DNA from 4 places in the Streptomyces sp. NBC_01384 genome. Region 4 is predicted to be linked to each of the others. Evidence: riboswitches for the same ligand, from Rfam matches in the RefSeq annotation. Region 4 holds a riboswitch; each other region holds the start of a gene.
What was found. A riboswitch is a leader RNA that binds a small molecule or an ion and turns the genes downstream of it on or off. The one in region 4 is predicted to bind thiamine pyrophosphate.
Positions count from the first base shown of each region.

Region 1: another riboswitch for thiamine pyrophosphate. It lies ahead of thiO (glycine oxidase ThiO); the one in region 4 lies ahead of OG747_RS41480 (purine-cytosine permease family protein).
Region 2: another riboswitch for thiamine pyrophosphate. It lies ahead of OG747_RS31660 (thiamine ABC transporter substrate binding subunit); the one in region 4 lies ahead of OG747_RS41480 (purine-cytosine permease family protein).
Region 3: another riboswitch for thiamine pyrophosphate. It lies ahead of thiC (phosphomethylpyrimidine synthase ThiC); the one in region 4 lies ahead of OG747_RS41480 (purine-cytosine permease family protein).

Region 1 covers NZ_CP109559.1:2,565,446-2,573,217, reverse strand. Annotated here, with positions in the region: gene OG747_RS11580 (sulfite oxidase-like oxidoreductase) at 1-450, shown strand, start outside; gene OG747_RS11575 (deoxyribonuclease IV) at 558-1,427, opposite strand; gene pknB (Stk1 family PASTA domain-containing Ser/Thr kinase) at 1,517-3,463, opposite strand; gene OG747_RS11565 (thiazole synthase) at 3,664-4,458, opposite strand; gene thiS (sulfur carrier protein ThiS) at 4,462-4,662, opposite strand; gene thiO (glycine oxidase ThiO) at 4,659-5,861, opposite strand; TPP riboswitch at 5,859-5,970, opposite strand; gene OG747_RS11550 (NAD(P)/FAD-dependent oxidoreductase) at 6,312-7,475, shown strand.
Region 2 covers NZ_CP109559.1:6,882,833-6,890,604, reverse strand. Annotated here, with positions in the region: gene OG747_RS31670 (ABC transporter ATP-binding protein) at 1-389, opposite strand, end outside; gene OG747_RS31665 (ABC transporter permease) at 389-2,065, opposite strand; gene OG747_RS31660 (thiamine ABC transporter substrate binding subunit) at 2,041-3,117, opposite strand; TPP riboswitch at 3,196-3,314, opposite strand; gene rlmN (23S rRNA (adenine(2503)-C(2))-methyltransferase RlmN) at 3,363-4,469, opposite strand; gene OG747_RS31650 (DUF6479 family protein) at 4,677-5,036, shown strand; gene OG747_RS31645 (phosphatidate cytidylyltransferase) at 5,125-6,246, opposite strand; gene frr (ribosome recycling factor) at 6,246-6,803, opposite strand; gene pyrH (UMP kinase) at 6,973-7,743, opposite strand.
Region 3 covers NZ_CP109559.1:4,908,200-4,915,971, reverse strand. Annotated here, with positions in the region: gene OG747_RS22525 (hypothetical protein) at 1-474, shown strand, start outside; gene OG747_RS22520 (VWA domain-containing protein) at 586-2,073, opposite strand; gene thiC (phosphomethylpyrimidine synthase ThiC) at 2,290-4,119, opposite strand; TPP riboswitch at 4,112-4,289, opposite strand; gene OG747_RS22510 (YibE/F family protein) at 4,361-5,851, shown strand; gene OG747_RS22505 (SsgA family sporulation/cell division regulator) at 6,280-6,717, opposite strand; gene OG747_RS22500 (IclR family transcriptional regulator) at 6,817-7,542, opposite strand.
Region 4 covers NZ_CP109559.1:9,025,324-9,033,095, reverse strand. Annotated here, with positions in the region: gene OG747_RS41490 (ArgE/DapE family deacylase) at 1-1,178, shown strand, start outside; gene thiD (bifunctional hydroxymethylpyrimidine kinase/phosphomethylpyrimidine kinase) at 1,209-2,045, opposite strand; gene OG747_RS41480 (purine-cytosine permease family protein) at 2,086-3,495, opposite strand; TPP riboswitch at 3,485-3,579, opposite strand; gene OG747_RS41475 (maleylacetate reductase) at 3,641-4,720, opposite strand; gene OG747_RS41470 (hypothetical protein) at 4,726-4,911, opposite strand; gene OG747_RS41465 (class I SAM-dependent methyltransferase) at 4,908-5,582, opposite strand; gene OG747_RS41460 (hypothetical protein) at 6,205-7,772, shown strand, end outside.

The sequences.
Region 1 (7,772 bases), 6.5 Mb from region 4:
GAGGAGTTCACGGCCCTGCCGTACACCTCGGTCGTGGCCGATCTGCACTGCGTCACGAAGTTCAGCATGCTCGGGGCCGAATGGGGCGGCATCCCGGCTCGCACGATCCTGGAGATCGCCCCGCCCGCGCCCACCGTCACCCATGTGATGGTCTGGGCGGAGTACGGCTTCAGCTCGAACCTCCGCCTGGCGGACTTCGCCTCCGACCGCGCGATCTTCGCCACCCACAAGGACGGCGAACTCCTCACCGCGGAACACGGCTTCCCGCTCCGCCTCGTCGTCCCCCATCTCTACGCCTGGAAGGGTCCCAAGTGGGTCCGCGGCGTCGAGTACATGACGGCCGACCGCCGCGGCTTCTGGGAGGAGCGCGGCTACCACAACATCGGCGACCCCTGGCGTGAGCAGCGCTACTCCTACCAGGAGGAGCCCGGGGACGGCCCCGAGCTCTGAGTCGCGAGGGCTCAGCGGCGCTACTACGGGCCGTACGCGAGAGTCCCGCATGTTCGACCTGGCGTGTGGGGTACTGAATGTTCGTTCGGTTGTGGCGCTGGTCGGTGTCAGCCGTCCCTGAGTTTCTTCAGGCGCTCCACGTCCGCCGCGTGCCCCTCCTTTCCGCCCGGTGTCTCGATGATCAGGGGTACGCCCACGGTGGCGGGGTGGGTCATCAGCGCGCGGAACGGGTCCTCGCCGATGTGGCCGGAGCCGATGTTCTCGTGGCGGTCCTTGTGGGCGCCGACCACGTCCTTGGAGTCGTTGGCGTGGATCAGCTTGAGCCGGCCCGCGCCGACGGTGTCCACCAGCAGGTCGAGGGTCTGGTGCATCCCGCTCGGCCCGGTCAGGTCGTGCCCCGCAGCGTAGATGTGGCAGGTGTCCAGACAGACGCCCAGCTTCGGGTGGGCGTCCAGCGCCTCGAAGTACGGCCCGAAGTCCCAGGTGCGCGAGCAGAGGGAGGCGCCCTGCCCGGCGGTCGACTCCAGGAGCAGATACGGGTCGTCGTCGTGGGTCAGCTCGTCGAGCAGCGGCAGCAGACGCTCACGGACCTGTGCGAGGGCCACGGAACGCTCCCGGCCCCCGGTGGCGCTCCCCGTGTGCACGACCACACCGAGCGCCCCGATCTCCCGGCCCCGCCGCAGCGAGTGCCGCAGCGACTCCACCGACTTCTCGACCGTCGCCTCGGTGTGCGAGCCGAAGTTGATCAGGTATGGGGCATGGACGTACGCGGGGATCGACTCGGCGGCACAGGCCGCGCGGAACTCCTCGTCCTGCCGGGGATTGCCGGGGGGCGTCGCCCAGCCGCGCGGGTTGGCGACGAAGACCTGGACGGTCTCGGCGCCCATCTCGCGCGCATAGGTCAGGCCGACGGAGTTGAGGCCGCCGGCCACGGGGACATGGCCGCCGACGGGGTTGCGGAGCTGCTTGCTGGTCACGCCCTTCAGGGTGTCACGCGCTTCTGGCTGCCCCGTCGGCGGTCCTCGGAGCAGTGAGGATCTCCGGCTCGGCCCTCGGAATCTCCGGCTCAGCGGATCTCGATGGTGATCGTCGACCCCTTGGGCGCGGTCTGCCCGCCGTCCACCGACTGGCTCTTGACGTGGTCCCCGAAGAGGCCGAGCAGCCCACGGTCCTCGCTGACCTTGAACCCGGCGGCCTCCAGCTTCGTCTTCGCGTCGTCCACGCTGTCGCCCACCACGTCCGGGACCGAGACCATCTCGGGGCCCTTGGAGATCGTCAGCGTGACGGTGTCGCCCCCGGCGGCCTGGCTGCCCGCCTTCGGTGACTGCTCGGCGACCTGACCCTGATCGAACTCCGAATTGACCTGCGTGGAGGCGATCCTCACCTTCAGGCCCGCCTGCTCCAGCTCCGCGGTGGCGTCCGCGACGGACGCGCCCGTGACCTCGGCGACCTCCACCGGGCTGCCCTTGCTGACGGTGAGGGCGATGGCCGAACCGGCGTGCCGCTCCGTGCCCGCTCCCGGATCCGTACGGAGCACAAAGCCCCTGGGCACGTCCTGGCTGAACTCCCGGGTGACCATGCCCGCGGCGAGTCCGTCACCCTTCAGGACCTCCCGCGCCTTGAACAGCGCGAAGCCCTTCAGATCGGGCACCTTCACCGTCTCCGGGCCGTCGGAGATGGTCAGCGCCACGGAGTCGTTGTCCCGGATCCGCGAGCCCGGCGCCGGGTCGCTGCTGATGACGGTGCCGCGCTTCACGGTGTCGCTGTAGGCGTGCTTGACCTGCCCGACGTCGAGACCGGCCGCCTTGATCCGCGCCTTGGCCTGCACCTCGCTCTTCGCCAGCAGCAGCGGGACCTTGGTGAACTGGCCGGAGTTGATGTACCAGACGCCCGCGCCGAGCCCGAGCACCAGCACTATCGCGGCGACGATCGCGAGCATCCCGCGCCGGGGCCGCGAGCCGCGCCGCGACGGTACCGGCGCCCCGGACTCGAACCGGCTCGTCTGTTCGAACCGACTGGTCTGATGGAGCGCGGCGTCGTCCTCGTCGTCCTCGTTCACCGGCAGCAGGCGTGGCACGGACAGCGAGCGCGGTATCACGCTCGTACGGTCGCCCGCGTTGTCGTGGCCCACGGCGAGCGCCTGTGGCGGTACGGCGTCGAGCTGCTCGGCGGTGAGCCCGGCCCGCGCCTGAAGAACCTGGCCGAGCAGCGCCACCGCGTCGTAGGGGCGCCCCTCGGGGTTGCGGGCGGTCGCCGCGGCGACCAGTTCGTCGAGGGCCGAGGCCAGCGCGGGCACGGCGGCCGACGGCGGTGGCACGTCCGCGTGCAGATGCTGGTAGAGCACCTGGGCGGGGGAGTCCCCGGAGTACGGCTTGCCGCCGGTGAGCATCTCGTACAGGACGACCCCGCAGGCGTAGACGTCGACGCGGGTGTCGGCGGTACCGTGCTCGATCTGCTCGGGGGCGAGGTACGACACGGTGCCGAGCACGGCCCCCGTCGTGTTCGTGACGGTGTCCACGGCCCGGACGAGACCGAAGTCGGCCACCTTGACCCGGCCGTCGTCCCCTATCAGGACGTTCTCCGGCTTCATGTCGCGGTGCACGAACCCGGCGCGATGCGCGGCGCCGAGCGCGGCGAGCACCGGCTCCAGGACGTCCAGCGCGGCCCGCGGCTGCAGCGCGCCGCGCTCGCGCAGCACGTCGCGCAGGGTGCACCCGGCGACGTACTCCATGGCCAGATAGACATACGACCCGTCCGCGCCCTGGTCGAAGACCTGCACCACATTGGGGTGCGCGAGCCGGGCCACCGACTTGGCCTCCCGGATGAACCGCTCGACGAACGAGCCGTCGGCGGCCAGCGTCGGGTGCATCACCTTGAGCGCGAGCACACGGTCCAGGCGGGTGTCCAGGGCCCTGTAGACCGTGGCCATCCCGCCGACCGCGATCCGTGCGTCGACGCGATAGCGGCCGTCGAGCACCTGCCCGACAAGCGGGTCCTGAAGGGTCGTATCCACGCAGGCGAGTCTACGAGCCGCCACTGTCACCCCTCACCCTTCCGGCCCATACCGGGCCGGGACTGCAGCGGACCTGTGACGCATCTCGCAAGACATCCCGCACCCGCCGACGGCGAGACCCGCCCACAGGCGACCGCACCTGTAGGCGGGCTGGAAACGGACGGTGCGCGGGCGGGAGGAAAAACCCCGGCGCCGGGCGCCTAAAAAGCAGGCCGCTCAGGATCCAACCGAGCCAGCCCCTCCGCAGGAGAAGACGCGGCGGCGAAGTGCCGCCGAGGAATCCGCCCCGCACGCCAGGCAAGCCGCCCGGCCGCCACGGCGTGTTTCATCCCCTCAGCCATCAGCACCGGCTCCTGCGCCCGAGTGACGGCCGACGCCAGCATCACCCCCGCACACCCCAACTCCATCGCCAACGCCGCGTCCGACGCCGTACCGGCCCCCGCATCCAAAATCACCGGCACGCGCGCGTGCTCCACGATCAGCTGAAAGTTGTGCGGATTCCGGATCCCCAGCCCGGACCCGATCGGCGACCCCAGCGGCATGATCGCCGCGCACCCGACATCCTCCAGCTTCCGCGCGAGCACGGGATCGTCGTTCGTGTACGGCAGCACCGTGAACCCGTCGTCGACCAAGACCTCGGCGGCATCCAGCAACTCGATCGGATCCGGCAGCAGGGTGCGCTCGTCGGCGATGACCTCCAGTTTGACCATCTCGGTACCGAGCGCCTCCCGCGCGAGCCGGGCGGTCAGCACGGCCTCGCCCGCGGTGAAGCACCCCGCGGTGTTCGGCAGCACCCTGATGCCCAGCTTGTCGAGCACGGACAGCACCGAGCCGTGCGCCGCGGGATCGACCCGCCGCATCGCGACCGTCGTCAGCTCCGTGCCGGACGCCACGAGCGACCGTTCCAGGACGTCCAGGCTGGGTGCACCCCCGGTACCCATGATCAGGCGGGACGAGAAGGACGTACCGCCGAGGACAAAGGGATCGTCGGCCATGGGTCAGCCTCCTTGGACGGCGGTGAGGACTTCGACGCGGTCTCCCTCGGAGAGGGACGTGGACGACCACTGCGCGCGCGGGACGACGGTTTCGTTGAGCGCGGCGGCGACTCCGGACGGCGCGACGGTGAGGGTGGCGACGAGCGTGTCGAGGGCGGTGCCGGCGGCGATCAGCCGCCGCTCCCCATTGACGAAGATGTTCATGCGGGCTGCTCCGTGAGCGCCGTGCTGAAGCGCTGGGGGGTGAAGGGGCGTGCCTCGTCCGGCAGTTCTCCGGTGGTCAGGACGTGCGCCATGGCGTCTCCGGTGACGGGCGTGAGCAGGACGCCGTTGCGGTAGTGGCCGGTGGCCAGCAGCAGCCCGTCGAGCCCGGTCGGGCCGAGCAGCGGCGCGTTGTCGGGCGACCCGGGCCGGAGGCCCGCGCGTGTCTCCGTGAGCGGCAGCTCGGTGATCCCGGGAACCAGCTCGTGCGCGTCGCGCAGCAGCTCGTACACCCCGCCCGCCGTCACCGTCGTGTCCCAGCCCAGCTCCTCGCTGGTGGCGCCCACGACGAGCTCACCGTTCTCCCGCGGCACCAGATAGACCTGACTGCCGCGCACGACGGCCCGCACGGTCCGGCTCAGGAAGGGCGCGTACCGCTTCGGCACGGTCAGCCGCAGCACCTGCCCCTTCACGGGGCGCACGGGCGGCAGTACGTCGTCGGGCACGCCCGCGAGCTTCCCGCTGAGGCTCCCGGCGGCGAGCACCACCTGCCCCGCCGTCAGCTGTTCGCCGTCCGTCGTGCCGACGCCGGCGGCCCGGTCCCGTACGACGGTCAGCCGCTCCGCCCACGTCCGGTGGAACTCCACTCCGGCCCGCTCGCACGCCGTGACCAGGGCCTTCGCGAGCCGTCGCGGATCTATCTGGTGGTCGCCGTCGACCCGCAGCCCGCCGCGCACGCCCGGCGCGAGCATCGGCTCCAGACGGCGGCACTCACGTCCGCTGAGCCACTGCGAGTCGAGCCCCGACCGGCGTTGCAGGGCGTGCAGTTCGCGCAGATGGGCGCGGTCGTCGGCGTCCAGCGCGACGGCCAGTGTGCCGCACCGGCGGTAGCCGAGGTCCTGGCCGCTCGCCTCGCTGAGCTCGGCGGCGAAGTCGGGATAGCGCCGCGCGGAGGCGAGGTTCAGGCCCAGCAGGGTCTGCTCGCCGTAGTGCAGCTCGGTGACGGCGGCGAGCATTCCGGCGGCCACTCGCGCCGCCCCGCACCCCGGCTCGGGGTCCACGACCGTGACGGTGAACCCGCGCTGCGCGGCCCGCCACGCCGTGACGAGCCCGATGATCCCGCCCCCGATGACAAGGACATCTGATGTACGTGTATCCGATGTGCGTGCAGGTGCAGGTGCAGGTGTACGTGTAGGCGACATGGGCGTCCAGCCCCTCCCTTCGCCGGCATGACCCGGATCAGGTTCGTACGGTCGGAGGCCGCCAGCCTCCCTCTCAGCCCGGTGCGTCCGGGCTCCCGCGAGTGCTTTAACTTGGCCACCCTAGCCCGCTGCCGTATGCCTCAGTAAGGGAGCCTCCGTCCATGGCGCGTTCGCTCGACGGCCGCCTCGTCCTCGCGCCGGTCACGGCGAGATCTGGGCCGAGTACGCGGGCGGGGACGTCGTACGCGGGCACCTCGCCGGGACACGGGAGGGCAGCGGGACGAGCCTTGTGGAAGAGCTCACTGAGCACGTCCCCTGACTGACAGATTGTCAGTTGTCTATGGTGATCAGGTGAGCGAGCAGACGCAGGCACAGGCACAGCGGCAGGCGCAGTCGCAGTCGCAGTCGCAGGGGCGTACGGCACGGCGGGTCGTCATCGTCGGCGCGGGCATGGCCGGCGTACAGACCGCGGTCGCCCTGCGCGAACAGGGCTTCACCGGGGACGTGACGCTGATCGGCGCCGAGCCGCACCAGCCGTACGACCGGCCGCCACTGTCCAAGGCGGTGCTGCTCGGCACGGCCGAGGGCTCCGCCTTCGACATCGACTTCGAGGCTCTCGGCATCGAACTGCGGCTCGGCTGCGAGGCGCTGGGCGTGCGCCCCGGGGACCATGAGCTGGACACCGAGGCCGGGCCGGTGCCGTACGACGTCCTGGTCCTCGCCACCGGCGCGGAACCGATCCAGTTGCCGGGCGCGCAGGGCGTCCCCGGCGTCCATCTCCTGCGCACCCTGGACGATGCCGAGCGGCTGCGCCCCGTGCTGGCCCGGCAGCACGACATCGTGGTCGTCGGGGCGGGCTGGATCGGCGCGGAGTTCGCCACGGCGGCGCGCGAGGCCGGGTGCGCGGTGACGGTCGTCGAGGCCGCCGACCGGCCGCTGGCCGGGGCGCTGCCCGCTGAGGTGGCCGCGCCGATGACCGCCTGGTACACGGACAGCGGGGCCTCCTTGCGCACCCACGCGCGCGTGGAGCGCGTCGAGCCGGGCGCGGTGGTGCTGGACGACGGCTCCCGGGTGCCCGCGGGCGCCGTCGTCGTCGGTGTCGGCGCGCGCCCCGCCACCGCCTGGCTGGCCGGCTCCGGCATCGAGCTCGGCGCCCACCAGGAGGTGGTCGCCGACAACCACCTGCGCACTTCCGTGCCGGACATCTACGCGGTCGGCGACTGCGCCTCCTTCCCCTCGGGCCGGTACGAGGAGCGCCTCCTCGTCCACCACTGGGACAACGCCCTCCAGGGGCCGCGCACGGTGGCGGCGAACATCATCGGCGAGGTCCCGGTGGCGTACGACCCGGTCCCGTACTTCTGGTCCGAGCAGTTCGGCCGGTTCGTCCAGTACGTCGGCCACCACGCGCTCGCCGACACGACCGTCTGGCGTGGCGACCCCTCGGGCGCGGCCTGGACGGTCTGCTGGCTCCGCGAGTCCCGCCTCGTCGCCCTTCTCGCCGTGGGCCGTCCCCGCGACCTGGCCCAGGGCCGCCGCCTGATCGAGGCGGGCATGCCGATGAACGCGGAGATCCTCTCGGACCCGTCCCGCCCGCTGAAGGACGCCATGGCATAGCCGCCTCCGCCTCAACCGCCGAGGGCCTCCACCGGTCGGCCCTCTGGAGCCGGAGATCTCCCTTCCGCCGCCACGGCGAGCCGCCGGATGGCCGATTCCGGCCGTGCCGGGCCCGGCGGAGCCCGGGTTTGCCGCTGCGGCGCGTCGCACGGCGGCGGATTTCGGCGGCGCCGAGCGGCGGTCGGCCCCGGTCGGCTCCGGTCACCGAAGGTGGAACCGGTTCGGCGGAACGGGTCCGGCACAGCCGGAAAATCCCCTTTTTGTCACGGTAGTGGGGCACCTGGCGGTGGAGTCCGA
Region 2 (7,772 bases), 2.1 Mb from region 4:
TGGGGGAAGAGCTGGTGGTCCTGGAACATCAGCCCGACGCCCCGTTTGTGCGCGGGCACACCCGTCTGGTCGCGGCCGCCGAGGAGCACCCGCCCGGCGTCGAGCGCCTGGAGCCCGGCCACCGTCCGCAACAGCGTGGACTTGCCGCTGCCGCTCGGCCCGAGCACGCACACGATCTCCTGCTCGGCGACGTCGAGGCCGACGGCGTCGAGGACCGCCCGCCCGCCGAAGCGCACGGTCGCCGCCTCGATCCTCAGCAGGGCGTCCGGTGTTGCCCGCGGCTTCTCCTCGGCCTCCCCCGCCGTCTCTTTCACCTCCCCCACCGTCTCTTTCACCTTCTTCGTCGCCTCTTTCACCTGCTCCGTCGCCTCTTTGGCGAGCCGCGTCATCAGAACTCCCCCGTCCGGTCGGTGCGCACGCGCTCCAACAGCAGCAGCGCCACCGCGCACACCACCATCAAGATCGTCGAAAGGGCCATCGCCTGGCCGTAGTTGAGGTCACCCGCGCGCCCGAGCAGCCGGGCCACGGCGACCGGCAGCGTCGGGTTGTCGGGCCGCGCGATGAAGACCGTCGCCCCGAACTCGCCCAGCGACACCGCGAAGGCGAAACCCGCCGCGATCAGCAGCGCCCGCCGCACCATCGGCAGGTCGACCTCCCGCCACACCCGCCAGGGCGAGGCCCCGAGCACGGCCGCCGCCTCCCGCAGCCGTCCGTCCACCGCCCGCAGCACCGGCAGCATGGTCCGTACGACGAAGGGGACGCCCACCAGCGCCTGCGCGAGCGGCACCAGAATCCAGGAGGACCGCAGATCCAGCGGCGGTTCGTCCAGCGCGATCAGGAAGCCGAACCCGACGGTGACGGCGGACACGCCGAGCGGCAGCATCAGCAGCGCGTCGAAACCGCGCTGGAGTCGGCCGGTACGTCGGGTGAGCGCCGCGGCGGCCAGACCGCCGATCACGATGGCGATGGCGGTGGCGGCGAGCGCGTACTCCAGCGAGTTGCCGATCGCCGCGATCGGTGCCACCAGGAAGACGCCGCCGTCGGCCGAGGTCAGCGCCTTGTAGTACGCGAATCCATAGCCGCCGGGGGTGTCGAAGGACCGCTGGACCAGTACGCCCAGCGGCAGGACGAGCAGGACGACGATGCTCGCCAGGACCCCGCCCAACAGCGCCCACTGCCCGGCCCCGCGCGGTCGGCGCGCGGTCACCTCGGGAGCCACCAGGCGCAGGGCGGTCTCCCGGCGGCGTACGGTCCAGGCGTGCACGGCGAGGATCGCGCCGACGGCCACGAACTGGATGATCGTCAGCACGGCCGCGGTCGCGAGGTCGAAGATCTCCGAGGTCTGCCGGTAGATCTCGACTTCGAGGGTGGAGAAGGTCGGCCCGCCGAGGATCTGCACCACGCCGAACGAGGTGAAGGTGAAGAGGAAGACCATCAGCGCGGCGGCGGCCACGGCCGGGCTCAGCGCCGGGAGCGTCACCTTGCGCCAGGCCGCGAACCGGGAGGCGCCGAGCATCCGCGCGGCCTCCTCCTGACGCGGGTCGAGCTGCGACCAGAGCCCGCCGACGGTCCGTACCACGACGGCGTAGTTGAAGAAGACATGTGCGAGCAGGATCGCCCACACGGTGGTGTCCAGCCGTACGCCCCACAGCTGGTCCAGCAGCCCGCCCCGGCCCACCAGGGCCAGGAACGCCGTACCGACCACGACGGTCGGCAGCACGAACGGGACGGTCACCACCGCCCGCAGCACCTGCTTGCCCCTGAAATCGAAGCGCGCGAAGACATACGCGCCGGGGAGCGCGATCAGCAGCGTGAGCGCCGTGGAGGCGAGCGCCTGCCAGGCGGTGAACCACAGCACATGCCGGATGTCCGACTGTGCGAGCACCTCGCCGATCCGTCCGAACTGCCAGACCCCGTCGACCTTGAGGCCGCGGGCCACGATCGCGGCCACGGGGTACGCGAAGAAGACGGCGAAGAACGCGACGGGCAGGGCCATCAGCCCGAGCCGCGTCGCGCTCCCCTTACGGGTCTTGCGCGGGGCTACTTCAGTACGAGCGAGGTCCACGACCTGACCCACTGATCACGGTTGTCGGCGATCTTGGCGGGGGCCATGGTCTCGGGGTCCTTGGCCTGGGGGCCGAACTTCAGGAACACCTGGGGTACCTGAGCGGCTTCGCGGACCGGGTACACGAACATGTTCAGCGGCATGTCGTCCTGGAACTCCTTGGTGATCAGGAAGTCGAGGAGCGCCTTGCCGCCCTTGGTGTTCTTCGCGTTGCTCAGCAGCCCCGCGTACTCGATCTGCCGGAAGCAGGTGCCGTTCGCGACCCCGGTCGGCGCGGTCTGTGGCTTCGGGTCGCCGTAGACGACCTCGGCGGGCGGGGAGGAGGCGTAGGAGACGACGAGCGGCCGGTCGGCCTTGGCCTTCTTGCCGCCGGAGGACCCGGAGAACTCGTCGTTGTAGGCCTGGTCCCAGCCGTCGACGACCTTCACGCCGTTGGCCTTGAGCTTCTTCCAGTAGTCCTGCCAGCTGCTGTCGCCGTACTTCGCGGCGGTCCCGAGCAGGAAGCCGAGGCCGGGTGAGGACGTGGACGCGTTCTCCGTGACGAGCAGGTTCTTGTACGCGGGCTTGATCAGGTCGTCGAAGGAGGCCGGCGGGGCCAGCTTGTGGTCGGCGAAGTACTTCTTGTCGTAGTTGACGCAGATGTCGCCGGAGTCGATGGGCGTGACCCGGTGCTTGTCCTGGTCGACCCGGTACTCGGGGAGGATCTGGTCCGAGCCCTTCGCCTCGTACGACTGGAAGAGCCCGTTGTCGAGCGCCCGGCTCAGCAGGGTGTTGTCGACGCCGAAGAAGACATCGCCCTGCGGGTTGTCCTTGGTGAGGATGGCTTTGTTGACGGCCTGGCCGGCGTCGCCGTCCTTGAGGACCTTGACCGTGTAGCCGGACTGCTTCTCGAAGTCCCCCAGCACGCTCTTCGACACGGCCCACGAGTCGTGGCTGACGAGCGTCACGGTCTTGGAGTCCCCGGCGCCGTTGCTGTCGGAGGACCCGCACGCGGAGAGCGTGACCAGGCCCAGACCGACGGCCACGGCCGCGAACGTCTTGGTGGTGCTCACTGATTTCCTCCTGGCTGACCAGGAAGAGACGCGGCCCTGCCCGGAAACCTCGGAAGGTTCCCGGGCAGGGCGCAACAGCTTGAGTGATGCCCGAACTTCCTACCCAGAATGACCTGGGCAAGGTTCTGAGGGTCTGCGGCCCACCGGTGTCCCGGCTACCGCACTCTCAGCGCTGTGGCGCTCCCCTGTCGGAATATGAAGATGTCGGAATATGAAAATGTACGTACGCGGGTACGCGGGCCAGACTATCGCTCGGTCGCGGCGAGCTGACCGCACGCCCCGTCGATCTCCTGGCCCCGGGTGTCCCGGACGGTGACCGGCACCCCGTGGGCGGCGATCGCCTCGACGAACGCCTTCTCGTCCTCGGGCCGCGAGGCGGTCCACTTCGAGCCCGGCGTCGGGTTCAGCGGAATCAGATTCACATGCACGGGCTTGCCCTTGAGCAGCCGCCCGAGCCGGTCACCGCGCCACGCCTGGTCGTTGATGTCCCGGATCAGCGCGTACTCGATGGAGAGCCGGCGCCCGGACTTGGCCGCGTACTCCCATCCGGCGTCCAGCACCTCGCGCACCTTCCACCGCGTGTTGACGGGGACGAGGGTGTCGCGCAGCTCGTCGTCCGGCGCGTGCAGGGAGATGGCGAGACGGCACTTGAAGCCCTCGTCGGAGAACCGGTGGATGGCGGGGACCAGCCCGACCGTCGACACGGTGATCCCGCGCTGCGAGAGCCCGAGCCCGTCCGGCTCGGGATCGGTGAGCGCACGAATGGCCCCCACGACCCGCTTGTAGTTGGCGAGCGGCTCGCCCATGCCCATGAAGACGATGTTGCTCAGCCGCGCCGGACCACCCGGGATCTCGCCGTCCCTGAGGGCCCGCATCCCGTCCACGATCTGGTGCACGATCTCGCCGGTGGACAGGTTCCGGTCCAGCCCGGCCTGACCGGTGGCGCAGAACGGGCAGTTCATCCCGCAGCCGGCCTGCGAGCTGATGCACATGGTCACGCGGTCCGGGTAGCGCATCAGCACGGACTCGACGAGTGTGCCGTCGAACAGGCGCCACAGGGTCTTGCGGGTGGTCTCCTGGTCGGTCGACAGATGCCGCACGACCGTCATCAGCTCGGGAAGCAGCGCCTCCTGGAGCTTGCCACGCGCGGCGGCCGGGATGTCCGTCCACTCCGCGGGGTCATGCGCGTACCGCGCGAAGTAGTGCTGCGAGAGCTGCTTGGCGCGAAACGGCTTCTCACCGATCGCCGCAACGGCCTCTTTGCGCTCGGCCGGCGTGAGATCGGCGAGGTGCCGCGGCGGCTTCTTGGCTCCGCGCGGGGCGACGAATGTGAGTTCTCCTGGCTTAGGCATGGCTGTACCAGTGTCGCAGATCGAATCGTGTGACCTGCGGCCGTCCATCTGGATCCGGGATGGAGAGCGGAAAGGACCGCCCTTCGGGTGCCCGGTTCACGAGGCGACCAGCTGCTTCACGAGGCGACCAGCTGGTTCATGAGGTAATTGACTGGCTCATGAGGCGATTGACTGGTTCGTGAGGCGATTAGAGGGTATTTGCCTGGTATGAGTACCACAGCGATGCAGTTGGCAGAGAGAAGCGGCCTGCTGAGCCTTGGGCTGTTCCTGGTCGCCGCGGCCCTCGTGACGCTGCTCGGCGGCAGCTTCTGGCTGAGCTGCCGCATGCGGTCCCGCGCACCGCGCCTGCCCCGCCCCGACGAGCAGCCGCACCTGCCGCCGGACGGCCCGGTCCACGAAGTCCGGGAGTTGCGGGAGCCCGCCGAGATACCCAAGGTGGCCAAGGGCGGACATGCTCTCACCCCGTACGAGCTGACCCACACACCAAACCGCCCGAGCCCGTTGAAGGAGCCGCCACGCTGGGCCGAGGGCAAAAGCGGCTCGTTCGGCAGCGGCGGACTCCACTGACCCGAAACATATGGGTGAGGAGCTCGCCGTCCTGTGGACAACGAGCCCCTCACCCATATGTACGCAGGTCAGCCGAGCCTTGTGAAGATCAGCCGGACCCTACGAAGAGCACCAGCAGCAGCCACACCACCGGAGCCGTCGGCAGGAGTGAGTCCAGCCGGTCCATGATGCCGCCGTGCCCCGGCAGCAGCGTTCCCATGTCCTTGATGCCGAGGTCCCGCTTGATCATGGACTCACCGAGGTCACCGAGTGTGGCGCTGGCCGCGACCGCGAGGCCGAGGATCAGCCCCTGCCACCACGTGCCGTCCTCGATCAGGAACTGCAGACACAGCGCACCCGCGACCATCGCGAAGGTGACCGCCCCGAACAGGCCCTCGCGGGTCTTGCCGGGGCTGATGCGCGGCGCCAGCTTGTGCTTGCCGAAGCGCCAGCCGACCGCGTACGCCCCCGTGTCGCTGACGACCGCCAGGAGCAGATAGGTCAGGACCCGGCGCGGGCCGTCGTCGGCGGTGAGCATCATGGCCACGAACGTGGCGAGGAACGGCACGTAGAAGGCCGCGAAGACCCCCGCCGTGACGTCCTTGAGATAGCCCTCGGGCGGTTCCGTCATCCGCCAGGCCAGGACCGCGAGCGCGGTGAGCGCCATCGCCACCCAGGCGCCCTCGGCGCCCCGGACGTAACCGGTGACGACCATCGCCGCACCGCCGAGCGCGAGCGGCACGAGCGGCGCCTTGATGCCCTTGCGCTCCTGAAGCCGTGAGGTGAGCTCCCACAGGCCCACCACCACGGCGATCGCTATGACGCCCACGAACACGGCCTTGACGATGAACAACGACGCGGCGATCACTGCACCGAGCCCGACGCCCACTCCTATCGCGGCACCCAGGTCGCGCCCCGCGCTCTTCTTCTGCGGTGCGGGGGCGGGCTGGGGGGTGGCGCTGGGCATGGGCTCCTGCGGCTTCTGCGACGGGTCCCGGTAGGACGCCGTTGGCGGTGTTTCATCGCGGAACACGGGGCCGCTCAGCCGAGCGGCCCCCCGGTCGTCATCCTGGTCTCCGCCGTGTGCGGGCACGATGGGCATGGGGCGAGTCTGCTGCGCGTCATGCGCATCGTACGCGGGACCCGCCGGGGCTGCCCCCTGGACAGGCCCCTGGTCGGAGGGCCCCCAGTACCCGGCTTGTGGCGGCGCCCCCCAGGAAGAGTCGTTCATCAGACCTCGAGCAGCTCCGCTTCCTTGTGCTTCAGGAGCTCGTCCACCTGGGCGACGTACTTCGCGGTGGTGTCGTCGAGCTCCTTCTCAGCACGGCGGCCCTCGTCCTCGCCGACCTCGCCGTCCTTGATCAGCTTGTCGATGGTCTCCTTCGCCTTGCGGCGCACGGACCGGATCGAGATCTTGGCGTCCTCACCCTTGGTCTTGGCGACCTTGATGAACTCCTTGCGGCGCTCCTGGGTCAGCTCGGGGAACACCACTCGGATGATGCTGCCGTCATTGCTCGGATTGACACCCAGGTCGGAGTCGCGGATCGCCTGCTCGATGTTGCGCAGCGCGCTCTTGTCGAACGGGGTCACCACGGCCATGCGCGGCTCGGGCACCGCGAACGAGGCCAGCTGGTTGATCGGCGTCAGTGCGCCGTAGTAGTCGGCCACGATCTTGTTGAACATCGCCGGGTGCGCACGACCGGTGCGGATCGCGGCGAAGTCCTCCTTGGCGACCACGACGGCCTTCTCCATCTTCTCCTCGGCCTCGAGGAGGGTCTCTTCGATCACCACTTGCTCCTGCGTGTCTTGAGTAGGCCCGGCAGCTGTTCCTCGTCGGGGTGGCGGCCGGCTGCGTCGCGTCTTATTCCTGCACGGTTCCGGACCGGCAGGACATTGTCCATCCCCCGGTCAGGGTCCGTCCTCGGTCAGGGTCGGTCCCGGTCGAGGACGCTCCCGGTCAGGCCCGGCCGCTTTGGTCACCCACGAGTGTGCCGATCTTCTCACCCTTGACGGCCCGCGCGATATTGCCCTCCGCCAGGAGCTCGAAGACCAGGATCGGCAGCTTGTTGTCGCGGCACAGCGTGATGGCGGTCATGTCGGCGACCTTGAGGTCGCGGGTGATGACCTCGCCGTAGCCGAGCGAGTCGAACTTGACGGCCTCGGGGTTGGTCTTGGGGTCGGAGTCGTAGACCCCGTCCACACCGTTCTTGCCCATCAGCAGGGCCTCGGCGTCGATCTCCAGGGCGCGCTGGGCGGCGGTGGTGTCGGTGGAGAAGTACGGCATGCCCATACCGGCGCCGAAGATGACCACACGGCCCTTCTCCAGGTGCCGTACGGCGCGCAGCGGGATGTACGGCTCGGCGACCTGCCCCATGGTGATGGCGGTCTGCACGCGGCTGTCGATGCCTTCCTTCTCCAGGAAGTCCTGGAGGGCGAGGCAGTTCATGACGGTGCCGAGCATGCCCATGTAGTCGGAGCGGGCCCGGTCCATGCCGCGCTGCTGGAGCTCGGCGCCCCGGAAGAAGTTGCCGCCGCCGATGACGACCGCGATCTGGGCGCCGCCGCGCACGACGGCCGCGATCTCGCGGGCGATCTTGTGCACCACGTCGGGGTCGACGCCCAGTCCGCCGCCGCCGGCGAACGCCTCGCCGGAAAGCTTCAGCAGAAAGCGTCCCGCGCCTTTGCCGTCGTCGGTCTTCTCGCTCTGGTCGGCCTGGGTGGTGGTCATGGAGATCTCGCCTCTTTACGTGTCGCACA
Region 3 (7,772 bases), 4.1 Mb from region 4:
GCGGCGATCTTCCTGCTCGTGGGGTTCATCCTGAAGGTGCTCACCCCCGAGCTCGCGTTCGCCCAGACCCTCCTGACCACCGGGTGGGTCTTCGGCGCGGTCACGGCGGCCGCGATCCTGGTCGCCGCGGTCGGGCTGCTGCTGACCGCCCTGCGCAACGGCTCGTCCTCGCTGCGGGCCGGAGCACCCGGCGACCTGAACGCGGAGGTGGCCCGGGCCAGGGAAGCCTGGCGCGAGGCCCTGCTGGAGCGCGGCATCATGCCGTTCCTCCGGGAGGCCCTCGCCGATCCGGGCACGGCGGCACTGGGTCGTCCGTCACCGACGCCGACCACCGGCCGCATGCCGCACCTCGGCTACGACCGGCCGGGGTTCAGCAGCCCCGACGGCGGCCCCGCGGCGGGCCCACGGCCGAGCTTCACCAGCCCGGACTTCACCAGCCCCGACTTCGGAGGCCCCGAGCACCAGCCGGAGTGACACCCGGCGTGCCGACACCGGGGTGACGGGAGCAGGGGCCTGCGCCGATACGGCGTGGGCCCTCACGGGTCCGCGCGGCGCACACGCTCGTACGGTCCTCTGCGGGCGCCGTCAGATGATGCCGAGCTGCCGCGCCGCCGTCATCCAGGCTGGGAACTGCGAGAGCAGCCGGTCGTACAGCTCCGGGTCCGGTACGCCACTGATGTCGTCCACGGCGAAGAACCCGACGTTGTCGACGCGTCGGCCCGGCAGCGAGTCGAACCGCTCCAGCACGCCGTAGTTGGACCGTCCCAGACCCACGAACTGCCAGAAGATCGGCTCCTCGACCGCGTCCCGCAGCTCCTGTTCGATCTCCTTGTTGCGATAGACACCTCCGTCGGAGAAGAACAGCACCAGTGTGGGATCGACGGCCGGATGCTCTCGCACATACGTGCGCACATCGGCGATCGCCTTCTGCTCCTCGTTCTGGATACCGACCGCCCGCATGTCCACCTGCCCCGGCAGCAGGCCCTTCCGCGGCTTCCTGCTCCGCCGGAACAGGCTCAGCTCACCGACCCGGACATGGAGCTCCAGCCACTCGGGCAACTCGCCCAGGCTCAAGTCCGGCAGCCGGGCCGCATGGGAGGCGAACGTCCACGCCTGCATCACCCCGTCGTCGTCCAACTGAGCCGCCACCGCGGCCATCCGCTCCACCACGTCCGCGACGACGCCCTTCGAGTACAGGAAGGACATGGAACCGGAGGCGTCGAGGATCAGCACGACGCGCGCCGTGACCCCCGCCGCACCGTGCTTGCGCAGACTGACCGCCACCTGCTCCTTGCGCAGCGAGAGCCGCTTGCGCATGTCGACGGGAAGCCGCTCCTCGGCCTTGCTCAGACGCGGGGAGGCCGCCGGGGGTGCCAGGGGAACCTGTGCGGCGGGCGCAGGGGCAGGGGCAGCCGTCGGCGTGACCACCGGCGCGGGCGCGGGCGGAACTACAGGCGTGCCCGCCGGCTGCCCCACAGGCGGCGCCGTCGGTCGGGCCGCGGGCGCGGCCGTCTGCTCCGGCGGGCAGACGGCGGCCTCGTCGGACTCCACGCTGATACCGAAGTCGGTGGCCAGACCGGCCAGCCCCGACGCATACCCCTGGCCCACCGCCCGGAACTTCCATCGACCGCCCCGCAGATACAGCTCACCCCCGATGAACGCCGTCTCCGTCGTCGCCTCCATCTCAAAACGCGCGAACTCCTGCAGTGTCCCGGCGTCGAGCAGCCGCAGTGTCAGCCCGAAGAGCTCACCGAAGGTGCCGCCGTCCGCCGAGGCGCACAGCACGACCCGCTCGATCTCCGGTTCCAGGGCGCGCAGGTCCACCTCGACCGTGTCCGTCGTGGCACCGCCGTCCCGCCGCTTCCCCAGATGCCGTACGGCGTGGGAGGCGTGCTGTGGCTGGTTGTAGAAGACGAAGTCACCGTCGTCCCGCACCCGTCCATCCGCGCCGAGCAGCAGTGCCGAGGCATCCGCGTCCGGCGCACCGGCCCCGCCGCTCCAGCCGAGCTCGGCCCGCACCGCCCCGGCGGCGACGGGAAGGTTGGCGCCCTTGCTCATGGATGTCGATGTCATGCGCCCAGTCTGCCGAGAGAGCCCGCCCCCGGAGCCATTCGATACGCATCCCCGCGCATCGAACGGCTCACAGCAGTCGTAGGTCGGGAAGGAACCCGCACACGACGACGACCGACACCAGCTCGCCGGCCTCAGAGCGCCCACGACGCTTCCGCCACTGCCCGTGCGGGGACGCCGCTCATGGTCGGCCCGCCATGAGCGCCGCCCCGTGACTCGTCAGTCGGCGATCGGCAGATACACCCGGTTCCCGCTCGCCGCGAACTCCTTCGACTTCTGCAGCATCCCCTCGGCGATCTCCTCCGGCGACGCTCCCTCAGCCACCGCACCGCCGAACCGCTCGCTGATACTTTGGCTGATCTTCATCGAGCAGAACTTCGGGCCGCACATGGAGCAGAAGTGCGCCGTCTTGGCGGGCTCGGCCGGCAGGGTCTCGTCGTGGAACTCCCGTGCCGTGTCCGGGTCGAGGGCCAGGTTGAACTGATCCTCCCACCGGAACTCGAAGCGGGCGTCGGACAGCGCGTCGTCCCATTCCTGCGCACCTGGGTGCCCCTTGGCGAGGTCGGCTGCGTGGGCGGCGATCTTGTAGGTGATGACGCCGGTCTTGACGTCGTCACGATTGGGCAGGCCCAAGTGCTCCTTGGGCGTGACGTAGCAGAGCATGGCCGTGCCCCACCAGGCGATCATCGCGGCACCGATGCCGGAGGTGATGTGGTCGTACGCCGGCGCGACGTCCGTCGTCAGCGGACCGAGCGTATAGAACGGAGCTTCATCACAGATCTCCTGCTGAAGGTCGATGTTCTCTTTGATCTTGTGCATCGGGACATGTCCCGGGCCCTCGATCATCGTCTGTACGTGAAAACGCTTCGCGATCGTGTTGAGTTCCCCGAGCGTCCTCAACTCGGCGAACTGGGCCGCGTCGTTGGCGTCCGCGATCGACCCGGGCCGCAGCCCGTCGCCGAGCGAGTAGGTGACGTCGTACGCCGCGAGGATCTCGCAGAGCTCCTCGAAGTTCTCGTACAGGAATGATTCCTTGTGGTGCGCGAGGCACCAGGCCGCCATGATGGAGCCGCCGCGCGAGACGATGCCGGTCTTGCGGTTCGCGGTGAGGGGCACATACGACAGGCGCACGCCCGCGTGGACGGTCATGTAGTCCACGCCCTGTTCGGCCTGTTCGACGACCGTGTCCTTGTAGATCTCCCAGGTCAGCTCCTCGGCACGGCCGTCGACCTTCTCCAGCGCCTGGTAGAGCGGCACCGTGCCGATAGGAACGGGGGAGTTGCGCAGGACCCATTCACGGGTGGTGTGGATGTTGCGGCCGGTGGACAGGTCCATGACCGTGTCGGCGCCCCAGTGGGTCGCCCAGGTCATCTTCTCGACCTCCTCCTCGATGGAGGAGGTGACCGCGGAGTTGCCGATGTTGGCGTTGACCTTCACCAGGAACCGCTTGCCGATGATCATCGGCTCGATCTCCGGGTGGTTGACGTTCGCGGGCAGCACCGCGCGGCCGGCGGCGATCTCCTCGCGGACGACCTCGGCGTCGACGTTCTCGCGGACCGCCACGAACTCCATCTCGGGCGTGATCTCACCGCGACGCGCATACGCGAGCTGCGTGACCGCCTCTCCGGGGCGGCCCCGGCGCGGCTGGCGCGGCCGCCCGGGGAAGACCGCGTCGAGGTTGCGCAGGCCCCCGCGCGGCGAGGTGTGCTTGATCCCGTCGTCCTCAGGACGGACGGTACGGCCCGCGTACTCCTCGGTGTCACCGCGGGCGATGATCCAGTTCTCACGCAGCGGCGCGAGACCCCTGCGTACATCGGTGTCCACGGTCGGATCGGTGTACGGACCGGAGGTGTCGTACAGCGTGACGGACCGCCCGTTGGTGAGGTGCACCTGACGGACCGGCACTCGCAGATCGGGGCGCGAACCTCCGACATGTGCCTTGTGCCAGCCGATGGACCTCCCGGCCTCTTGCGGCTGTCCACCTTCGGGCACGGTCGGTGCCCCATCCGTCTGGCTGAAGGCAGGCGTGCGTACGTCCTTGTTGGTCATGAGACCTACTCCCTACGCCGGCATTACCCGGTAACAGGTTCAGCGGTCGACGCAGCGGATTCCGTCTGCCGACGTCTCTTGTGAAACATGACTCGTTCCACGTGAAACATCGCTGAGACGGAGGTCAGCGCCCTCTCAGCCCGGTGCTCCGAGCTCCCGCGTGTGCAAAGGTGCCTCCACGCTAGCGTCATATCTGGCGCGGTGAACAGAGGGCCCTCGCCGTTCTTGCGATGATCGGTCGGTGACCACAACGCAGCAGCCCCCGTTCCCACCCTCCGAGCCGCCGCGCGGACCCGGCACCGGTGACGGCCATGGACACGGCTCCGAAGGCGGGCATGGACACGGACACGGACACGGACCGGGTGACGGCCATGAGCATGAGCAGGACCCCGGGAACGGGCACGGGTCGGGACACTCGCACAGTCACAGCCATGGCCCCGCCGCTCCCGTCTCCAAGCACCTGCGCAAGGTCATCGCGGCCATTCTGATCCCCTTCGCCGCCGCGGTCGTTGTGGGTCTCACGGTGCTCTGGCCCGGCGGCGCACCCTCCCACGAGCGCACCGGTGTCGGCTTCGACCGGCAGACCCAGCAGGCCACGGTCACCAAGGTCGACAAGGTGGACTGCAAGTCCGTGAACGCATCGGGGGAGACCCCGACCGGCGACACGTCCACCGCCGAGGGCTCCTCCGCGCAGCGGCAGGCGACGGGCGACTGCAAGAAGGCGACGATCCGGATCGACACCGGCAAGGACAAGGGCCGTACGTTCACGGAGATCGTCCAGCCGGACCAGTCACGGCAGTTGCACCAGGGCGAGAAGGTCGTGGTCGCCTACGAGCCCTCCGCGCCCAAGGATCTGCAGTACTCGGTCACCGACGTGAACCGGCAGTTCCCGATGGCGCTGCTCGCCGGGATCTTCGCACTGACCGTCGTGGTGGTGGGCCGGATGCGCGGCGTCATGGCGCTGATCGCGCTGGCCGTCAGCTTCTTGATCCTGACGTTGTTCATCCTGCCCGCGATCCTGCAGGGCTCGAACCCGCTGGTCGTGGCGGTGGTCGGGGCGAGCGCCATCATGCTGATCGCGCTCTACATGTGTCATGGCCTCTCGGCCCGGACGTCCGTGGCGGTGCTCGGCACACTGCTCTCACTGGTGCTGATCGGTGTGCTCGGCTCGGAGTTCATCGGCTGGGCGGCGCTGACCGGCAACACGGACGACAACACCGGTCTGATCCACGGTCTGTACCCGTCCATCGACATGAGCGGTCTGCTGCTCGCGGGCGTCATCATCGGTTCGCTCGGTGTGCTCGACGATGTGACGGTGACACAGACGTCGGCGGTCTGGGAGCTGCACGGGGCCAATCCGACGATGGGCTGGCGCGACCTGTACCGCGCGGGCATCCGGATCGGCCGCGACCACATCGCATCGGTCGTCAACACGCTTGTGTTGGCGTACGCGGGCGCCGCGCTCCCACTGCTCCTGCTCTTCTCGATCGCGCAGAGCAGTGTGGGCACAGTCGCCAACAGCGAGCTGGTCGCGGAGGAGATCGTACGCACCCTGGTCGGCTCGATCGGCCTGGTCGCCTCGGTGCCCGTGACCACCGCGTTGGCGGCCCTGGTGGTCTCGGCGGACCGTCCGGAGAGTTCGGGGACTCCGGGGGGTACGGCCGTCCCCGCGGAGCCCGCGGGGAGCAGGGCGCCGGTACGCGGTGGGAAGGGCCGTCGCCGCAAGCATTGAAGCGTCTCTGGAACTCTTGAGGATCCTGGGTTGTCGCGTGGCCCCGAGGGGTGGAAGCGATGGCGAGCGCGGACGAGTCCGGGCCGATCCTTGGGTGGAGCCCGTGTGCGGCGTCACTGGCGGTGACGCGGTGCCGGCGTCTGGACTGTGCCCGGCTCTTTCGGGTCGGGCACACCCTGGGATCGCTGCCCCGCCGGACGCTGAACCGGTCACCGCAGGTGAAACACGATGCCAGTGGCGGGGACCGCGCGCATTTCAAACACGCGGCGTGTATGTCGGTTAGAACGAGAGGCAGTCCATAGGGTCACGCCCGAGCCGGAATCAGCTTTCCGCGGCTTCACCAAGCCAATCGCCGCACCGTTGGAGACCCTCCCCACGCCCGTGTTGCGGGTGAGGAAGCGTTACTCCGCTGAGGGATGTGGGACTCCTCAGCCCGCGCTCTGCTCCTCCGCCAGGATGCGGTCCAGCGCCTCGTCGAGATGGGTGTCGAAGTCCGCGAGGGAACGCTCCTGCCCCAGCGGCACCAGCTTGTCCGTGCGGTCGAGAAACGCCACGAGCGGCGCCGCCCCGGACCGGAACAGTGCGTGGTCGCCGCCCACCTGAAGCCGGATGAGCACTTCGCCGAACGCCTCCGGGTCGGCGGGCGCGATGTGCACATCACCGTCGCCGCACGGCCGGCCCACGCCGTCGATCAGCAACTCCCGCCCGAACGCCCAGGTCACAGGTGCGTCGCCGGGCAAGTGGAAGGTCAGCCGCACGGCGTAGGGATCACAGGTCTCGTATCGCAGCTCCACCGGAATGCGGAAAGAGAGCTCCTCCGACACGAGGAAGCTCATCATGACCTCTGCCTGTACCGACTCGCGCATCGCCTACCCCGTCGTTTGCCATCGACTGGCCAGGAATCATCCCCCTGACTCTGCTGAAATATTGCTCAACGTACACAAAAGATCACAAGGAGTGAGTTTTCAGATGCTGATAGAGATCGCGAGTGTCCCAAGTAGTCTGCCGATCTCACCTTGCAATTGTCGTGCCGCAGGTAGCAGTCGATCGGCCTGGTGAATAGGGAGAGAAATGGCCATTGTTGCGGCAGTGGTGCCGGCCGTGATGGGAAGCGCGGCACAGACGGTGCCCAGCGCGTATTCCTGCCGCTCGATGACGGGCTCCATGCGCCCCGTCCGTTCCAGGCGCCGCAGCAGACTGGCGTTGTCACGCACCGTGTACGGAGTGATCGACTGCACTGGATAGCGATCGAGGTGATCCCGGCGGGCCTTCTCGTCGAGCTGGGACAACAGGCACTGGCCGATCGCATGGGCGTGCCCGGTCTCCCGGAAGTCGGCCCACTCCTCCACCGCCGGATTCCCGGGGCTGTCGGCGACGCACATGACCTCGATCTCGCCGTCGCGATAGACGGCGTAGTACACGGGTACACCGATGGAATCGCGCCACTGGGCGAGCACGTCGCTCACTGTGCTGCGACGTTTCTGCTGCGCTCCGCTGCTGCTCAGCCGCTCGGCGGCCTCACCGAGGAAGAACAGCCCCTTCTCGCGGCACAGATAGCCCTCGTGGACCAGGGTCCGCAGCAGGTGGTACGCCGTCGGCAGCGCAAGCCCGGCCTCCCGGGCGAGCTGCTTCGCGGGCGCCCCGTGCTCACGCGCGGCGACGGCCTCCAGCAGCCGCATCGCCCGCTGCACGGAGCCGATCAGGGTCGTGGGGTGCGGCTCCGAGACCGCGGCCCCCAGGCCGGGAGTGCGCGCGTCCGACAGCGGAGCACGCACCTCCGCGGGCGAGGTGCGGGGCTGGGCCGGCGGGACACATGACCCCGCGGAAGCACTGGACCGCTGGATGGGTGGGGCGGGTGATTCTGCGGGTGCGGTGTCAACCGTGGCCAAGGGGCACTCCCGAAGCGCGAGGGGAACCGCCC
Region 4 (7,772 bases):
GCGTGACCGGGAGTGCGGCCGAGTCCGAACTGCAGCACCGACTCGCGCGGGAGCTCGGCCGGTTCGGCCCGGACGTCGACCTGTGGTCCATGGACCTGCCCGGCCTGCGCGCCGCGCCCGGCTTCCCTGGTACGGAGGTGCCGCGTGACGAGGCGTGGGGGCTGGTGGCGACGCTGCCGGGCGCCGGGGACGGCCCGACCGTGATCCTCCAGGGTCATGTGGACGTCGTACCGCCCGGTGACCTCGCACAGTGGGCGGGCGACCCCTTCGTGCCGAGGGTGCGCGGTGACGTCGTGCACGGCCGGGGCGCCTGCGACATGAAGGCCGGGGTCGTCGCCAACGTCGCCGCCCTCGCGGCGATCCGCGCGTCCGGGGTACGGCTGCGCGGCACCGTGGCGGGCCACTTCGTCGTCGGCGAGGAGGACGGCGGGATCGGGGCCTTCGGCACCCTGCACCGCGGCCACCGCGGCGACGCCTGCGTCATCTCCGAGCCGACCGGCGGCACGCTGGTCACCGCCAACGCGGGCGCCCTGACCTTCCGTATCACCGTGCCGGGCCGGTCCGCGCACGCGAGCACCCGTGACGCCGGAGTGAGCGCCATCGACGCCTACGGGCCGATCGCCGCCGCCCTCGCCCGGCTCGAGCTCGTCCGCAACAAGGAGCCGGATCCCTTGATGGCCGAGTACCCCATTCCGTACAGCGTGTCCGTGGGCATGTTGCAGGCCGGTGACTGGGCCAGCAGCGTGCCGGGTCTGCTCGTCGCCGACGGGCGGCTGGGGCTGCGGCTCGGCGAGGAACCGGTCGCGGCCCGCGCCGAGTTCGAACGCCGGATCGCCGAGGCGTGCGCGTCCGATCCCTGGCTGCGCGAGCATCCCGCGGTCGTCACCTGGCCCGGCGGCCAGTTCGCCAGCGGCCGGCTGCCCGCCGGACATCCGTTGCGCGAGGTGGTGGGCACGGCGCACGCGGACGCCACCGGTGCGCCCCGGGCCCGGGAACGCGGCGCCCCCTACGGAAGCGATCTGCGGCTGTACGCCGGGGCGGGCATACCGACACTCCAGTACGGCCCCGGGGATGTGCGCCTGGCCCACGGCCCCGACGAGCGGGTGTCGCTCGCGGAGACGGTCGCGGTCGCCCGCACGCTGGTCCTGACGACACTACGCACCGCAGGAACCGCGTAGCGCCGCACCGCAGGAACCGCACCACGGGGTTCACCGCCCCGCGCGTATCCGCCAGCCGTGGTCGACCGGTCCGAGGCCGGAGCCCAGGGCGAATCCCGCCGCGATCGCTCCCGTGACGTACTCCTTCGCGAGCCGCACCGCCTCCGGCACCGCCCGCCCCTGGGCCAGCCCCACCGCGATGGCCGAGGCCAGAGTGCAACCGGTGCCGTGCGTATGGCGGTTGTCGTGACGCGGGGCCCGGAACCAGTGCTGTTCGCCGCCGTCGGTCAGCAGGTCGACGGCCTCGCCGGGCAGATGGCCACCCTTCACCAGGACCCAGCGGGGCCCGTACGACAGCAGCCGTGCCGCGGCCCGGTCCATGTCACGCTCGCTCGTCGCCTTGATCCCCGTGAGCTCGGCGGTCTCGTCGAGGTTCGGTGTCGCCACCGTCGCGACCGGCAGCAGCAGGGTCCGTACGGCGTCCAGCGCGTCGTCGGCCAGCAGCCGGTCGCCGTGCTTGGAGACGCTCACCGGGTCCACCACCACGGGCGCGCCGACGTCCGACAGCAGCTCGGCGACGGTCGCGACGAGCAGCGGCGAGGCGAGCATGCCGGTCTTCACCGCCTGCACCCCGATGTCGTCCACGACGCTGCGGTACTGGGCGCGCACCGCCTCGGCGGGAAGCTCCCAAGCGCCTTGTACGCCAACGGAGTTCTGCGCGGTGACCGCGGTCAGCACGCTCATCCCGTGCGCGCCCAGCGCGAGCATCGTCTTCAGGTCGGCCTGGATGCCCGCGCCACCGCCGGAGTCCGATCCTGCGATGGTCAGGACGCGGGGCGGTGCGGTGGACGGGGGCGTGGACGTGGACTTGGGCGTGATCGGGAGCATGGTGAGTGTCACTCCGTACGAGGGGTGAAAGGGGGCGGGGTCAGCGGCGCAGGCGCAGCGGGGCGTAGACCAGCAGGGCCGCGACGAACGCCACCCCGTAGGCGAGGTCGGCGCCGTGCAGGGCCTCGGCGACCGGACCGACGTACAGGCTGGTGCTCATGAACGGCAGCGCCGCGGCGAAGGCGGTGACGAACGCGACGAGCGCGGGCCACCACGACTGCGGGCGGGCGCTCTCGGCGGCCAGGTCGACGGGGGCGCCGCCGCGGGCCCTGGACCGGGCGAGCCAGTCGACGGCGACGATCGCGACGAACCCGGGAATCCAGTAGCCGACGAGCAGCAGGACGTTCTGGAAGCGGGCCGTGGTGTCGGCGGCGTGCATCCACAGCACGAGCGGGAAGCCGAGGACGGCGGCCAGCGCGGCGGCGGCCGGGCGCGGCAGCCGTACGCCCATGGTCTGCAGGGCGAGCGAGCCGCTGTAGTCGTTCATGGCATTGCTGCTCAGCGCGGCGAGCGCCACGGCGAGCAGGCCGAAGGCGCCCAGCGCGCCCCCTCCGAGCAGGGTGTCCACGCCGCGGGCGGTCTGGTCGGTGAAGACGGCCGCGCCCCACAGTCCGAGCGCCTGAACGGCCACGAAGGACACGCTGATGCCGGCCAGGGTGTACCAGAACATGCGCGGGCGGGATGCCGTACGCGGCAGATAGCGGCTGAAGTCGCTCGCGTACGGGGCCCACGACAGCGCCAGACTGAGGGCGATCGTGCAGGTCAGAACGAAGGCACCGGCCTGGTCGGCGCCGTGCGCGGTGGCGGTGGCGGTGGCGGTGGTGTGGGCACCGCTCAGAAGCTTCACGGTCAGGGCCACGAACGCGGCGGCGAGGGCGAAGGTCATGACGCTCTGGAGCCGGTGGATGGCCTCGTAGCCGAGGACGCCGAGCGCGCCCTGCGCCGCCATCATGACCAGCACGCCCAGCCAGAACGGCCAGCCGCACAGCTGGGCCAGCGCGTCCCCTCCGAAGAGGCCGATCAGCGCGTCCCAGGCGATGGACGACAGCCACTGCAGGGCGCCGGGGACGACCACGGCCCGCCCGAACGCGAGCCGGGCGAGCGGCAGCTGTCCGGCGCCCGTCTGACTGCCCCAGGTGCCGAGGTACGCGGTCGGAACCGCGCCCAGGACGGTGCCCAGCACGACGGCGGCGAGCGCGGTGGCGAAGTCCAGGCCGAGGGCGATGCCGACGGTGCCGGTGAACACGCCGGTCATGGTCAGGTTGGGGGCGAACCACACGGTGAACAGGCGGCCGGGGCCGCCGTAGCGGTGGTCCTCCGGGACCGGGGCGATACCTCGCGCCTCGACGCGCAGATCGCCCGGGGCGGTGGGCATCCGCCCGTCGAAAACGCCCTGCGGGCCCCCGACGGCCACCTCATCGCGAGCATTGCGGGCATACGGCAACGACATGAGACATCCCTCCGCCAGTCCTAACTGGTTCAGGTTCGACGGGTGTGATCTCAGCCCTCGTGCGGGGCACCCCGTGTCCGGTTCGGCGGTCAGGATAGCCCGGCCCGCGCATACGCCCCAGAGGAAGGGTGCACACGCGGCACGGCTACGAGTCGACGCGCGGCTCCCCGCCCTCGTACGCCGCGGTCAGAATCCCCAGCACACCGTCCTTGGTGACCTCGCGGGGGTTCGGATACGCCTGCCCGGCGGTCCGCTCCGCGGCCTCGGCCAAGTCAGTCTCCTTCAGGCCGAGTTCGGCGAGGCTGTGGGGAGCGCCGAGGCCGGTGGCCAGCTCCCGCAGAGCGCGGGGTACGTCGTCGGTGCCCAGGACGCGCGACAAGGTCGCGATCGCCTGGGGTACGGCGGGCGCGTTGTACGCGAGGGCGTACGGGAGGACCACCGTGTGCGTCTCGGCGTGCGGCAGGCCGAAGGTGCCGCCGAGGACATGGCACAGCTTGTGGTGCAGGCCCATGGTGGTGGCGCCGAGGCAGGCACCGCAGAGCCATGCGCCGTACAGGGCCCTGCCGCGCGCATCGAGGTCGTCCGGTGCGGCGGCCACCAGCGGCAGGGCGTCCGCCATCGCCCGTGCGCCCTCCTCGGCCATGAGCGAGACGAGGGGTGAGGTGTCGGGGGCGTAGAGGGCCTCGACAGCGTGCGCGAGCGCGTTGACGCCGCTGGTGACGGTGAGGGGGACGGGGAGCCCGAGGGTGAGCTCGGGGTCGTAGACGACGCTGCGGGGCTGGACGACGGGGTCGCGTCCGGTGCGCTTGGCGCCGTGCTCGGTCAGGCCCCAGACCGGGGTCATCTCCGAGCCGGAGTAGGTGGAGGGCACGGCGATCAGCGGCAGGCCGGTGCGCAGCGCGATCGCCTTGCCGAGGCCGATCGCCGAGCCGCCGCCTACCGCGACACAGCCGTCGGCGCCCACCGCGCGCGCCGCCTCGACCGCCCGGTCGGCGACCTCGACGGGCACGTGCTGGCCGGCCTCGGCATGCAGCCCCGCGCAGGCCTCGCCCAGCGCGTCGGCGACCGCGCGCGCCGTGTCCTCGCCCCTCCTGCCGCAGACCACCAGCACCCTGCGCAGACCGAGCCGCGCGGCCTCGCCGGGGGTCGCGGACACCGCGGCGCCGGGCCGGAAGACCACCCGCGCGGGCTGGGTCTCGTACGAGAAGTCGAGAGGCGTGTTCATTGATGTCATTCTGGTCGTTCTGGTCGCTCCGGCTCCCGTACGAGGTCGAAGCGTGCGTGGCGGAAGGGGTTCGGGACCCCGAACTCCCCCGCCAGAGACGGGTCGTCGGTCTCGGTGAAGTCCTGGACCAGGCTCTTCTTGACGTCGAACACCGAGTCGGAGTCGAGGTGGTCCTTCACGCCGTCCTTCACCACGTCTTCTCGGCGCGGAATCCGAACAGATCGGGGACGCCGCCCGGGCCCGCCTCCGCGGTCCGCAGCATCCGCAGGCCGGCCGCCGCGGCGGCGTTGAGGAGGTCCGCGAGGGGGACGTGCCGGGCACCCACCCGGGCGCGGACGCCGGCCGGGTTCCAGGCGTCGAAGCTGCGCGACCGGTCGGCGTACCGCTCGTCGACCACGATCCTCGTCCGGTCGCTCCAGTCGGCGAACGCGCCGATGAAGCACGGGTGCACCCCGAGGTGCACGAAGCGCCCGCCGGGGCGCAGTACCCGGGCGGTCTCGCGCAGCACGGCGGCGTAGTCGGGTACGTCGGTGCTGGCCAGCACGCACACGGCGGCGGGGAGGGAGGCGTCGGCGAACGGCAGGGCCGCCGCGTCGGCCACGGCGACGGGCAGCCGCTCGGCCGCATGGCGCAGCTGCCCGCGCGAGAGATCCACCCCCACCGGCGTCCGTCCCAGCCCGGCGAGCACGGACGCGTGGGCACCCGTCCCGCAGCACACGTCCAGGCACGGGCCGTCGCCCGGGCCCAGCAGATCCTGGATCGTGGCGTGCACTCGCTGGATGTAGTCGCCGGCTCCCGCCGACATGAAGTCGTTGTACCAGTCGGCGTGTTCGTCGTACGGCGCTGTTGCCCCAGGACTCATGGCACCGATGCTACGGACGGCGCGGCGGGCGGTGCGGGGTGTTCGCCGACGGCTTTGCCCTGGCCGCGGTGTGGCGCGGGGGGGGTGGTCCCGGGGCCGCTTGCGCCCATCTCCAGGACGACCGAGAGCCCCGCCTCACCTCAGTGAGACAGGGCTCCGATCTGCGACTATGAGTACATCTCCAGTCGGGACGACAGGATTTGAACCTGCGACCCCTTGACCCCCAGGAGTAGGGGTCAAGGGTATTTTCTGGATATAGCAGACTTAATCGGGACAGATAATGTGCATAGTAGGCTCCGTTGTGCACCAGCGCGCACACCGCGTGGTCCCCAACTGGTCCCCAAGCCGTCCCTCTAGAACCCTGCAACGGGGGACCCAGACCTCGCCGCGCTCTCGCCAGGCTGGCACCACCGCTCCACCGACCGCTCGCTCACTCGCACAGCAGCCGCGACTTCGAGCTGCCTCATTCACCGGGCCCTCTCGGCCCTGACGCGGTCACCCATCACGTCTGCCCGCCCCGATCGTGGGTGGGCGGCTGCTCCCCCGCGCGCAGCAGATCGGGGCTCACGACGTTCCCGCCGACAGCACGCCCGTTGTCAGTGGTGTGGGAGAGAATCCTTGTGTGGCGACTTTCCCTGAGACCGAACGCTATATCCAGTTTCTGCTTGAGCAGTTGGCGGGCCGCAACGAGCACCACGTGTTCGAGCAGATCGTGTTTCAGATTGCGCTGCGCCGGCTGAGCAGCAACATCGTGCCGGCTACCGGTCCGGTAAGTGCTGGCGGGGACCAGGGACGTGATGCCGAGTCGTACTACACAAACCTGCCACACGAGCTGGCTGGGGCGGGCGGGTTCGTCGGGCGTGCCACCACGGAGCCCTGGGTCCTGGCGGCATCCGTGCAAAAGCCGCCGTTGGACGGGAAGATCCGCGACGACCTGAAGTCGATCTGCAGCCGAGGCGAACCCGTGCGCAGGGTGGCCTTCTTCGCGGTGCACGGAATCCCGGTGGCGGCACGTCACCGGCTGCAGCAACACGCGCGGGATACCTACGACGTCGCCCTGGACGTGTTCGACGGGCAGGCTGTGGCCGGCATGCTCACCCAGGGCGACCTGGTCTGGATCGCCCAGCGGTTTCTGGATCTGCCCTCGGCGATGATCCCGGATGAGTCGGCCGAGGCACAGCCGGACTGGTACCGCTCCACCCTGACCGCCTTGCGGGAGCGGTCGGGGAAGCGTCTGACGCCGGGAGCCCTGTCCGAGGTCCGGGACGGTTTGCGGCATGCGACCTTCGACGACGAAGCGCGGGTGGACCTGCCCGAGTGGCTCGGCTACGTCGGGGAATTCGTCGACGCCGGGGACGGAGAGCTCGCCCTGCGGGCGCGCTACGAACGAGTGCTGGCCGTGCTGCGCGGGAAGAACAGCCTGGATGGTGTCGAAGCGGATATCCGGGCGGTCATCGACGCCGCTCTGTCCTCGGAGCGTGTCGCGCTCCTGGATGACGCGGGCCAACTGCTGCTGTACTGGGGCGGCGCCTGGCTGCGTCACCTGGGTACGACGAACGCCGAGGAACTGCGCGAGCTGGACCTGCGCCTGCGGCAGCGTGTGGCCGTCTTGATCGAGGCCACCGACGCCGCTGTCTACCCGGTACGCAAGGCGTCGCTCCTCGACGTGGCCGCCCGCCTGTGTCTGCACCCGCGCTGGCCGCAGGTCACACGCCCGGCCGCAGGGGCGCTACCCACCCCGCAGGAGACGACACGGCTGCGGCGGGCGGGTGAGATCGTGCCCGATGTCAGCCCGGCCAGCCGCCCGGTGGACGTCACCGAGGCGATGGACTGTCTGGAACGGCTGGTCGACCTGCTGCCGCAGGCCCGTGCCTTCCCGGTCGGCGGTGTGAGCGAGACGTTCCAGATGTTCGCACCCGCCCTCACCGAAGACCCTCGCTACGAGAAGATCCGCGACGCGCTGGACGCCGCGCAGGCGGACCTCGCAGGCGACAGCAGTGTCGCCGCACGCTGCCGGGACCGTGCGATGGCATTCCTGCGCGCGGGCAGACCGCTGGACGCGCTGCACGAACTGCACGAGGTCAAAATCAACTGGTGGCACGGCGACACCCTGCGCGGCGCGCTGCTCACCATGCGCATGATCGGGAAGATCTACGGCGACCTGGACCTGCAGCAAGCCGCCCGGCAGTA